One region of the Laceyella tengchongensis genome, then DNA from elsewhere that is predicted to be linked to it. Evidence: riboswitches for the same ligand, from Rfam matches in the RefSeq annotation. Region 1 holds a riboswitch; the other holds the start of a gene.
What was found. Region 1 has a riboswitch for S-adenosylmethionine ahead of QQZ12_RS06830 (homoserine dehydrogenase). Riboswitches for the same ligand answer to the same signal wherever they lie in the genome.

Region 1 (5,922 bases):
GATCCACTTGGGCAAAAGCGTTTCCGCCGCACCCACGTAATATTCGGCATGGGCGATACCGTTTAATTTGGCATTCTCCTTGGCATCGGCAACGGCTTCAGGCACCGTATCCATGCCGATGACACGCTTCGCTTCAGAAGCCAACCACAAGCCGATGGTTCCCGCTCCGCAATAGGCGTCAATCACGGTTTCTGTCCCTGTCAGGCGAGCCGCTCGTTTGACCGCGTCATACAGCCGGACGGTCTGGGCGGGATTCAGCTGAAAGAAGGCCCGGGCGGATAACGCAAACGTCAATTCTCCCAATCGTTCAATCAGCTTCTCATTCCCCCACAACAGCCGGGATTCCTCTCCAAAAACAAGTGAGGTTTTATCTGGATTGTGGTTCAGCACTACGCTTTTCACTTGAGGTAGCCGTCGGGTCACTTCACGCACAAAAGCTTCTTCTTCGGGAAATGATTTCGTCCGGGTGACCAACACCAACTGGATTTCTTCTGTGGCGAAAGCAATCCGCCCCACCAGATGCCTGAGTGTGCCGCGATGTTTCCGCTCATCATAGATATCCACCCCCAACTCCTCCACCAGTCGCTTGGCTTCGTAGAGGGCTTCGTTCAGCTTGGGATGTTGCACCATGCATGCACTCGCATCAACCAATTGGTGGGAAGCGGCGGAAAACATGCCCATGGAGACTTGACCGCCCATACGCCGCAAAGGAAATTGCGCCTTGTTGCGATACGACCACGGTTCATCCATCGTGACAGTCTCGCTGATCGGCACATCTCGCAAACCAGCGTACCTGGCGAAACTCTCGGCAACCAACTCCCGCTTCAAGCGCTTCTGCATCCGGCGGTCAATGTGCTGCAATTGGCACCCACCGCACTCCCGATACACCGGACACGGCGGTTCCACCCGATAAGCCGATTTTTTCTTCACTTTTAATAGTTGGGCTTTGGCAAATTTGGGTTCCACTTGTACCACGCGGGCGACCACGATTTCACCCGGTACAGCGCCTTCCACAAAAACCACTTGCTTTTGGTAGTGGCCTATGCCCTCGCCATTGATGCCGATGCGGCGGATGGGAAGCTGGATCACCTCCCCCCGCTTCAAGCGAATCTGTTTTGCTTGCTTGGTTGACTTGTTCATCTGCCGTTTTCCTTTCCTTAATAAATGCGCTTATCCTATTGTACCCGAAACAATTTGAAAACGCAGGTCTGACGGCAGGTGATCCCTAAAAAAAGACGGCCATTAGTGGCCGCCAGACTAACTAAAAAACCGAAAGCTTGAATTCTGCCTGTTCACTGGTCGCCCGCCGCTTTAGCCAACGGCACCGCCTTAGAGCCCCATGGAACTCCTCCGCCCACAACGGGACGGTTTGCGTGCCAAGTCACTGCCAAGCTCCGCTCACGCAACAAGCGGTCCGCTTGCCCTCGCTCCCATCCGTTGGCGATCAACGCTAACCACGTCGTTTCCCCCTCTTGCGCCGCCTTCCATGCCTGCACCGATAGATCCGCCCGCTCCAGGTGCCCGACCACTTGGCCAGCCGATGCTTGCGCGGACGGAAAAGACAAGAGATGAAAGCGCGAGCCGTCTCCATCCGCACTCTCTAATAACAATGCGCGGGGAGCCGCTTTGCCGGCGGTCTGTCCCGTCAGCCGCCACAAGTTGCACAAATCCTCCACCACAGCACTGGCGGTCGGCTTCTCACCCGCCCCCTGGCCGATCAGCGTAAGATCCTGAACAAAGTCCCCCTCCACATGCACGGCATTGTACACATCGTTCACATTGGACAAGGGATGGGACAGCGGCAACAGGGTCGGGGATACCGAGCAGGACACTGGGCCGTTTTCACCATATTGTTCAGCAGAAGCGAGCAATTTAACCGCAAAACCAAGTTGATCGGCCAAGTCCAATTCGATCGGGGAGACCTGCGTGATGCCCACCCGCTGAATTTGATCGACAGGCACATGCACATCAAAAGCGAGGCGCGAGAGAATCGACAGTTTATGGGCAGCATCGATCCCCTCGACATCTGCCGTCGGGTCCGCTTCAGCGTATCCCTTTTGTTGCGCTTCTATCAATATGTCCTCATACGTACGACCTTCGTCCTTCATTTTGGTTAATATGAAGTTGGTTGTACCGTTCAATATTCCCGAAACTTTACATATGCGATTGGCCTTCAGGAAATGGGATACCGTACCGATAATCGGAATTCCGCCGCCCACACTGGCTTCATAAGCCAACTTCACACCAAACCGCTTTGCCCATGAGCGCAATTCTTCCCCATGGCGGGCCAACAACTCCTTGTTGGCGGACACAACGTGACAACCGTTTTCCATTGCCCGCCGCAAATAATCACGGGTAGGTTCGACGCCTCCCATCACTTCGATGACCACATCTACCTCGCGGGCCAGTACTTCGTCAAAACTGGTGGTCAACAACGATTGCGTTCCTTCCACTTGGCGTTCTTTGTTGATATCGCGCACCAAGATGGCCTCCACCGTTACCCACATGCCCGTGCGCCGGGCGATCACGTCTTGGTTGCTTTGAATCATCTTCCACACGCCGGTGCCTACCGTTCCCAAGCCCAACAGTGCCACTCGCACCTGTTCCATCCCAATCCCTCCAAATGATTGTGTTTGAATATAGAAAAAACCCTCTTCTAGATAAGAAGAGGGTTTTTGCACACGACGAAACCATTCTTCTTATCTCTCAGTGCTACATGTGCACTGCAGGATTTGGCACCTTCCGGTAAGGATATACCGAGGTTGCCGGGCTTCATCGGGCCAGTCCCTCCGCCACTCTGGATAAGAAAATCGTACAACCGATATCGTTTTTCCAATATTTTTATTTATTATGGGCTAACCGAGGATACTTGTCAATCATTAAAAAGAAAATGTCATTCCACAATCGTGTTGCGTAACAATCCCAACCGTTCGATCTCCAACTCTACCACATCTCCAGGTTGGAGATAAGGATGGACTTCCTCACCTAACTCCAACAAGCAGCCTGTGCCCACCGTGCCCGATCCGATCACGTCTCCAGGTACCAATTCGCACTCAGCAGACGCTCGTTCAATCATTTGCGCGAAGGTCCAATGCAAATCTTTGGTATTCCCTTTGGATAGCTCACGGCCATTGACACGCGCGCGCATCGTAAGCGACCAGCGCTCTCCGGCGCGGCAGTCTTCCAATTCATCTGTCGTCACCAACCAGGGGCCGAGCGACGTGGCGAAGTCTTTCCCTTTCGCCGGCCCAAGCCCGACCGCCACCTCTTGCAGTTGGGCGTCGCGGGCACTCCAATCATTCATGATCATGAAGCCAGCGATATGGGCAAGAGCTTCTTCGCGCTTGATGTTCTTTCCCCTTTTGCCGATGACGCAGGCAATCTCCAATTCATAGTCAAGCTGATTGGTGTACGCCGGTTTCTTCACAGGCGCTTCCGGGCCAATCACTGCCTGATGGTTGGAAAAATAAAAAACGGGGATTTCATACCACTGCGGTACCATGCCCAATCCCCGCTTTTGGCGGCATGTCCGTACATGTTCTTCAAATGCGTAGAAATCGCGCAGGCTACTCGGCGTCGCGATCGGCGCAAATAGATCCACTTCCGCCAAAGCTAATGCCACCGGTTCCCCTTCCACTTGCAAGCGCAACCAATCTCTCTGCCCCAGTGCTTGATCCAATCGTTGCAGAAAGTCGCGCTCCTGTTCGCCCCGTTGCAAAAACGTAAGCATGTCGGTGGCGAGACGATAAGGAAAGACGAGGTTTTGCGCCAACTCCATGCACTGCTGTGCCAGCCCGACATCGATCACATGCCCGTCCCGCACCCAGCCCAAACGGGCCAGCATCCCATCCTGTGATTGAATATTGAGTTCATCCGCTTTGACCATATAAGTAACCAACTTCATCCACTTTCCCTCCCCTCCTTTTTACAATATTCCAACTTTGAATCGTTTAGCAAGCGGCGAAATGATTCATCCCACCGCGAATAAAAAAACAGACTTCATTACAAAGTCTGCAAAATGGGAGCTTTGGCATTGCATGTCTCTTTGACGATTCTCTGACACGCGTCTGATGACATCAGCACCCCAAACCGTTCGCGCATCCGCCCCAATTGCAACGGCGAATCGAGCAGTTTGGAGACTTGCAGGCGAATGGTTGACGGACGCGTAATCATGGCGACGCGATGGTGCAAGAGATATTGCTGATTAGCTTCTTCCTGACCCGGGAAAGCTTCGAACAACAGCATCGGCAACTGTTTAGCAATCGCTTCAGTGATGGTCACCCCACCCGGCTTGGTGATCAAAAGGTCGGCAGCGGACATCCATATGGGTACATCGGTGCGGTACCCTTCAATCCGTATGTGCGGTGCGACAAACTGCCGGGTCAGCCGCTCAAACAATCCCCGATTCTTCCCTGTCAGCACCACCAACTGCAAATGGTCCAACTCTTGCAATTCGCCCACAACTTGTTCCAACGGTCCCAGGCCAGTGCCTCCGCCCATGACGAGCACCACCGGGCGCACGGGGGACAACCCCAACCGGCGGCACGCCTCTTGCTTGGATACATGCTCATAAAATGTGGGATTGACCGGAATGCCGGTCTCAATCAATGACAACCCGGTTTGCCACTGTATCCGCTCAAACTGATGCCAATTGGGCAATTTTTTGGGCACGCACAACACATGGGGCACGCGAGCGAGCCAAATGGGATGCAACTCATAATCCGTCACCACCCCAACCGTCGGGATCTCTTCGTAGATGTCCGGACACATGAGCAATCCGAAAGGATGGGTGGTCACAATTTTGGTTGGCTCCGTCACGCGAATCAGCTGATTCAACCTTTTGCGAATGGACCAACCCATCTTTTCAATCACTTCACTAGAAACGTATCGAATGACTTTGTTATGGTGAGTCCAATCATATAAATAATAGTATAAGGTCGGAAACTTACTTAGCATGCCGTGATATCCGGACTGCAACAGGGGATGAAAACTGTTTGGAATGAGTTGCAGCAGATCAACGACTTCCGCGGTGACGTTCGATTGTTTATTAAACTCGCACGCCAACGCTTTGGCGGCGGAGTTGTGGCCTGTCCCAAATCCCATTGTAAGCAAGAGTATGCGTTCGATGGCACTCCCCTCCTTAACCCATCTTCCCCATTATAGCGCGCTCATTTAGCGCATATATATGAATCTGTTGATTTCTTTACTAATCTTAACTAACTGTTCATACAGATTTGCCCTCATTTCCGGTTGTGAGCCAACGAGGCCTCGGCCATGCGCACCAGTTCTTTAACCATGCTTCCTCCGATGGCTCCGCCGATCTTGCCGGCGTCCTCAGCCTTCAGCTCTCCGTTCCCCCGCTCCTGAAACGGAATGCCTAATTGCTTGGCTACTTCCATACTTACGTCATCTGGGCTTGCGATATGCTTGCCCAACGCCTTGCCCATCACATTCTTCTTAAGCAAATCCATTCCCTGTCTGGCTGCGGGATTGAGCAACCGTTTTTTTCTTTTACGCGCCATCACATCCCCTCCTTGATGGATAGTCTGCGACAACACCTTGGCAAATATAAGGGGTGAACTTTTTTTATTCTACACTTTTTGTTCACAGGGCGCAAAAGCGCACACTTCGCCCCGGAATGCCGCCAAAGCAAAAAAAGCGCAACCCCATAACGGGTTGCGCTCCCCCATTATCCGCGCGCGGCGAGATAACGTTTGTTTACTTCTTCCCAGTTGACCACATTCCAGAAAGCCTCGATGTAAGCCGGACGCTTGTTTTGGTATTTGAGGTAGTAAGCGTGCTCCCATACGTCCAGGCCCAAGATCGGTGTGGCCCCTTCCATCAGCGGGCTGTCTTGGTTAGGGGTGCTGGTCACAGCTAGCTTGCCGTCTTTCACAACCAACCAAGCCCAACCGCTACCGA
Region 2 (5,922 bases), 220 kb from region 1:
CAGATCAATGGCAAGGTGCGGGACAAATTAGTCGTCGCAACCGATGCCAGCCGTGAGGAAGTAGAAAAGCAGGCGTTGGAAACCGAGCGCATCCAAGCGTTGATCGAGGGGAAAACAGTGCGTAAAGTCATTGTGGTACCAGGTAAACTTGTGAATATCGTAGCGAATTAAGGTGGATTTAGCCAAGCAAGAGGCTCCGTTCCCGGTATAGGGGGCGGAGCCTTTTGTCGTTCTGGCAGCATGCAGGGGGGACGTCATCCCTATTGTGCAAATGGGGAGAAACGGGTATAGTGTGGGTAATTGGAAAAAAATGTCGGAGCGTGAAGGCGATGGTTTACTGGGATTGGACACCAAGGGAGAAGGGCTTGGCGATTGCGTTGGCGGGGGTGGTGTTGACAGTAGGAGCAGTCTGGCTATTTGGACAGGAAGAGCGTCCTGACAGGCAGGAGTGGATGGAATACCCGGTTCAGGCCAATCCGCCCGTGACCGAAAGACCTGAGGTAAACACGAACAAACAAGCGAGTAAGAAAGCGATCATCATCGATGTGAAAGGAGCGGTGCACAAGCCGGGCATATATCATTTTAGTTCGGAGGCGAGAGTGTATGAGGCGCTAGAGCGCGCTGGTGGGGCGCGGGACGAGGCTGATCTGGGACGGGTGAATTTAGCTGAGCCGCTCCGGGATGGGATGGTGCTATACATTCCCAAACAAGGGGAGCAGGTGACACCGTTTATGGAAACGGCGAAGGCTGACTCGGCGGATGCCGGCGGGAAGATCAATGTGAACACCGCGACGGTAGAAGAGTTGGACAAGCTGAACGGAATCGGTCCTAGCAAAGCGGAGGCCATCGTCCGCTACCGCGAAGAACACGGGCCGTTCCAATCGGTGGAGGACATCGCGCAGGTGCCCGGCATCGGCGAGAAGACAGTGGAGAAATTCCGCGAACAGATCACAGTGCATTAAAGGAAAAAGCGATCCAGGCAAACTGGATCGCTTAAAACGTGTAACGCTCTTATTTGGACATGATTTTACGCACTTTTTCCAGCGCGAGATCCAACTCTTCTTGAGTGATGGTGAGCGGAGGCGCAAACCGGATGGTGTTGTCGTGGGTTTCTTTGCAGAGCAACCCTTCTTTCATCAGTGCTTCACAGTATGGACGTGCTTTCTCATACAGTTCCATGCCGATGAAGAGACCTTTACCGCGTACTTCTTTAATGATCGGGTTTTCGATTTTTTTCAATTCGGTGATGAAGTATTCACCCAACTCGCGAGAACGGGTGGTGAGATCATCTTCCACCAGAACATCGAGTGCGGCGATGGACACAGCACAAGCGAGAGGATTACCGCCAAAAGTAGAGCCGTGCGAACCCGGATCGAAGACGCCCAAGATTTCTTTGTCGGCAGCGACTGCGGAGATCGGCATGACTCCGCCGCCCAATGCTTTACCCATAATGTACATGTCCGGCTTCACGCCTTCCCAATCGCAGGCGAAGAACTGGCCTGTCCGCCCGAAGCCAGTTTGTACCTCATCGGCGATGAAGAGGACATTGTGTTCTTTACAGATTTCCAAGGCTTGGCGCAGGAAGCCCTCCGGTGGAACGATGACTCCCGCTTCCCCTTGGATCGGCTCCAACATGAAGGCAGCCGTGTTCGGGGTGATAGCCGCTTTAAGCGCTTCCAAATCGCCATAAGGGATCACTTTAAAGCCGGGTGTGAGCGGACCGAATCCACGTTGGTATTCTTCGTTGGAAGATAGCGAAACAGCGGTGATGGTGCGGCCGTGGAAGTTATCTTCACAGACGATGATTTCTGCTTGGTTGTCGGCAACCTTTTTCACATCGTAAGCCCAGCGCCGAGCCGCTTTGATCGCCGTCTCAACAGCTTCTGCACCCGTGTTCATGGGCAGAACCATTTCTTTGCCGGTCAGCTCAGCGACTTTCTCATAAAACGTGCCCAATTGGTCGTTGTGGAAGGCGCGGGAAGTAAGCGTCACTTTGTCTGCTTGATCCTTCAGGGCTTGGATGAGTCGCGGATGACGGTGACCATGGTTGAGCGCAGAGTAAGCACTTAACATATCCATGTAACGATTGCCATCGGCGTCTTCCACCCACACGCCTTCTGCTTTGGAGATGACGATCGGCAGGGGATGGTAGTTTTTCGCTCCGTATTTATCCGTGAGTTCAATCACTGCTTGGTTTTTGGACATGGATGATGAACCTCCCTTGTAATTTACCCAATTAACCTCATTTTAGGTAATAAAGTGCGCGAAATCAATGAAATGTATACTATTTCACTGTTGCGCATAAATAACAGACTTGACGGATAAAAAAGGAGTGGGTATAATCACCTTATCATTAAAAATGCAAACGTAATAAACATTCATATTGTTTCTCTTATCAAGAGCGGCGGAGGGACTGGCCCGATGAAGCCCGGCAACCTCGGTGAGATGGTATCACCGGAAGGTGCCAAATCCTGCAGAACAAAAAGTTCTGAGAGATAAGAGGAGACGGTCCGTCCGCGCGCGCAAACCTCTTCTCTTGTCGGGAAGGGGTTTTTTGTTTGCCAAATTTCCGCATCAAAGGAGAGGAAACACCGATGAGAATGGAAACAGCGTTGGCGCAAATCGGGAACAGACAAGAACGGAATACAGGAGCAGTGAACTATCCGGTCTATTTTTCAACTGCATATGAGCATGTTGACGGGGTGAGCACTGGGTATGATTATTCACGCGCTTCCAATCCGACGCGAGACGTGCTAGAGGAAAGTATCGCCCGATTGGAAGGGGGGGACGGCGGATTCGCGTGCAGTTCGGGAATGGCGGCGATCCACACGCTGATGGGTTTGTTCAGCCAAGGGGATCACTTGATCGTATCGTTGGATCTGTACGGCGGAACGTACCGGCTATTTGAGAAGGTGATGACACGGTACGGTTGTTCCTTTTCTTATGTGGATATGCGGAACTTGGCGGACATTGAACGGTTCATTCAGCCTAACACCAAAGCGATCTTCATCGAGTCGCCCACCAATCCGCTGATGTGTGTGACAGATGTTGTTGCGGTCTGCCGGTTGGCTAAGGAACGAGGACTGATCACCATCGTGGACAATACGTTTATGACGCCTTTTCTACATCGTCCCCTCACGTTGGGAGCGGATATCGTTATTCACAGCGCCACCAAATACCTGGGTGGGCACAATGACGTGTTGGCCGGGTTGATCGTGACCAAGGGCGCAGAACTGACGGAGCGGGTCGCCTTTTTGCAGAAAGCAATCGGCGCGGTGTTAGCCCCATTGGACTGTTGGTTGTTGATCAGGGGGATGAAAACCTTGGCGCTCCGTATGAGGCAGCATGAGGCCAACGCTCAAGCGATTGCTGCTTATTTAGAGCGCCATCCGGTTGTCGACGCAGTATATTACCCCGCGCTGGACTCTCGGAGCAAAACCTTGCTCACTGAGCAGGCGGACGGGTTCGGCGGGATGTTGTCATTCCGCTTGAAGCGCAAAGAGTGGGTGCGTCCAGTTCTCAACAATTTGAAGATTATCACTTTTGCGGAAAGCCTGGGGGGCGTAGAAAGCTTGATAACCTATCCGGCCACGCAAACCCATGCCGACATTCCGGTGGAAATCAGGGAGCAAACAGGTGTCTGTGACCGCTTGTTGCGCTTATCGGTGGGGATTGAACACCAAGAGGACTTGATTGCCGACTTGGCGCAAGCCTTACCGCAAGGGTAAGCACGAAATTTGTTCCGCTGAGGGAGCTTTTACACACCGCCAAACGAGCACGGTAAGTTAAAGAAAGGGATGAGGATGAGATGAGGTTTGACACAAAGTTGTTGCACAATGGGAATGAGATCTGTTCAGTTACGGGAGCGTCGAGCATCCCGATCTACCAAGCTTCCACGTTTCACCAATTTTCGATTGACCAACCAGGGGAATTTGATTACGCCCGTTCGGGAAATCCGACCCGCCAGGCGTTGGAAGCGACGATCGCCCAACTGGAAGGCGGGTGTAGGGGATTTGCGTTTGCTTCCGGGATGGCAGCGATTTCCACGGTGTTTCTCCTCTTCTCACGCGGAGATCATCTGGTGGTTTCCCAGGATGTGTATGGTGGCACCTATCGCGTGTTGACCAACGTGTTTGAGCGGATGGGGATTGAGACGAGTTTCGTGGATACGACGGATTTGGAACAAGTGATGCAAGCGATCAAGCCTAATACCAGAGCGCTGTATATTGAGACACCATCCAACCCGCTGTTGAAAGTGACTGATCTTCGGGGAGTTGTCAACATCGCCCAAGCGCATGGTCTCCTCACGATTGTGGACAACACCTTCCTCACCCCGTATTATCAGCGTCCATTGGAATTGGGGGCCGATATCGTCATCCACAGCGCGACCAAATTCATCGGGGGCCACAGCGATGTGATCGCTGGATTGGTCGCAGTCAAAGACCGAGAATTGGCGGAGTCATTAGCGCAATTGCAAAACGCGTTTGGCGCAGTGCTAGGCGCTCATGACGCTTGGCTGGTGATGAGAGGGATCAAAACGTTGAAGGCGAGAATGGAGCTGTCGACAAGAAGTGCGGAAAAAGTGGCCTTGTGGTTGCAACAGCATCCCGATGTGGAACGGGTGTATTATCCCGGCCTGCCGTCGCATGAAGGCCACTATGTACAGGACGCGCAAGCCAGCGGGCACGGGGCTGTCCTCTCCTTTGATCTTGGCGAGGGAGATAAGGTGCGCCAATTTTTACAACGCGTCAAATTGCCGATCGTGGCGGTCAGCCTAGGTGCGGTAGAATCGATTTTGTCTTATCCGGCGCTGATGTCCCATGCCTCTATGCCACCGGAAGTTCGGCTAAAACACGGGATCACGGATGGACTGTTGCGGTTGTCGGTCGGTCTGGAAAGTGCCGACGACCTAATTGAAGACCTGGCGCAAGCGATGTCGTTTAGCGTGCCAATAGCCGTGGGGAAATAACGCCGTAGGAACTAAATTTTCCTGCGTGACATGACGCTTTTCGGGAAAGGGGTTTTTCACCGTTTCTATCTACACATACCCTATTCCGCAGTCTAATGCCTCCTTCACAGGGGGCGCTTTTCTTTTCGCCTAATTTATGTACAATAATAAAGAACGATCCAGCAGAGAAGGAGTTATCCAAGATGACAATCAAATCGGATAAATGGATACGGATGATGGCGAGAGAACGGAAGATGATCGAACCATTTATCGATCGCAATGTGGGAAAAGGGGAGGCCGTCAGCTTTGGCTTGTCCAGCTACGGATATGACCTCAGGGTGGCGGATGAGTACAAGATTTTTCACAATGCGTTAAATTCGGTGATTGATCCCAAAGAAATCAGTTCCGATTCTTTCGTGGACTTTCAAGGAGAGGTATGTATCATTCCGCCGAACTCGTTTGCTTTGGCCCGGTCGGTGGAGTATTTCCGCATTCCTGAAAACGTGCTGGCGATTTGCGTTGGCAAATCCACCTACGCGCGTTGCGGCATCATCACCAACGTCACCCCGTTGGAACCGGGTTGGGAGGGACATGTGACATTGGAGATCTCCAACACGACCCCCCTGCCGGCGAAAATATATTCCAATGAAGGATTGTGCCAAATCCTGTTCTTGGAAAGCGATGAAGCGTGCGAAGTTTCTTATGGACATAAGCAAGGGAAATACCAAGGCCAAACGGGCATCACGTTGCCGAAAGTGTAAAGCTTCAGATAGCGTGAACGTAAAAGCCGCATTGCCGGCAAGATTGAACACTCATGTGCGACATGGGTGTTTTTTTGTTGAAATTTGTTGGGGAAAGAAGGAAATAGGCATAAGGCGGGAAGAAAGAACTGGTGCGAAAAGGAGGTGGGAAAATGAAACGGCCTTTGGTGGTGTTAAGTTTGGCGTGGGTGCTCGGCTACTTCGTACATGGAT

Region 2: it holds a riboswitch for S-adenosylmethionine, as region 1 does, so the genes downstream of both, QQZ12_RS05635 (PLP-dependent transferase) here and QQZ12_RS06830 (homoserine dehydrogenase) in region 1, are expected to answer to the same signal.

The regions. Positions count from the first base shown of each region.
Region 1 covers NZ_FXTU01000002.1:640,865-646,786, forward strand. The annotation lists gene rlmD (23S rRNA (uracil(1939)-C(5))-methyltransferase RlmD) at 1-1,140, opposite strand, end outside; gene QQZ12_RS06830 (homoserine dehydrogenase) at 1,293-2,609, opposite strand; SAM riboswitch class I at 2,697-2,808, opposite strand; gene QQZ12_RS06835 (fumarylacetoacetate hydrolase family protein) at 2,894-3,904, opposite strand; gene QQZ12_RS06840 (MGDG synthase family glycosyltransferase) at 4,003-5,103, opposite strand; gene QQZ12_RS06845 (small, acid-soluble spore protein, alpha/beta type) at 5,241-5,522, opposite strand; gene QQZ12_RS06850 (superoxide dismutase) at 5,690-5,922, opposite strand, start outside.
Region 2 covers NZ_FXTU01000002.1:419,620-425,541, reverse strand. The annotation lists gene leuS (leucine--tRNA ligase) at 1-171, shown strand, start outside; gene QQZ12_RS05645 (helix-hairpin-helix domain-containing protein) at 225-962, shown strand; gene QQZ12_RS05640 (ornithine--oxo-acid transaminase) at 1,012-2,205, opposite strand; SAM riboswitch class I at 2,390-2,502, shown strand; gene QQZ12_RS05635 (PLP-dependent transferase) at 2,595-3,728, shown strand; gene QQZ12_RS05630 (aminotransferase class I/II-fold pyridoxal phosphate-dependent enzyme) at 3,809-4,969, shown strand; gene dcd (dCTP deaminase) at 5,152-5,709, shown strand; gene QQZ12_RS05620 (DNA internalization-related competence protein ComEC/Rec2) at 5,862-5,922, shown strand, end outside.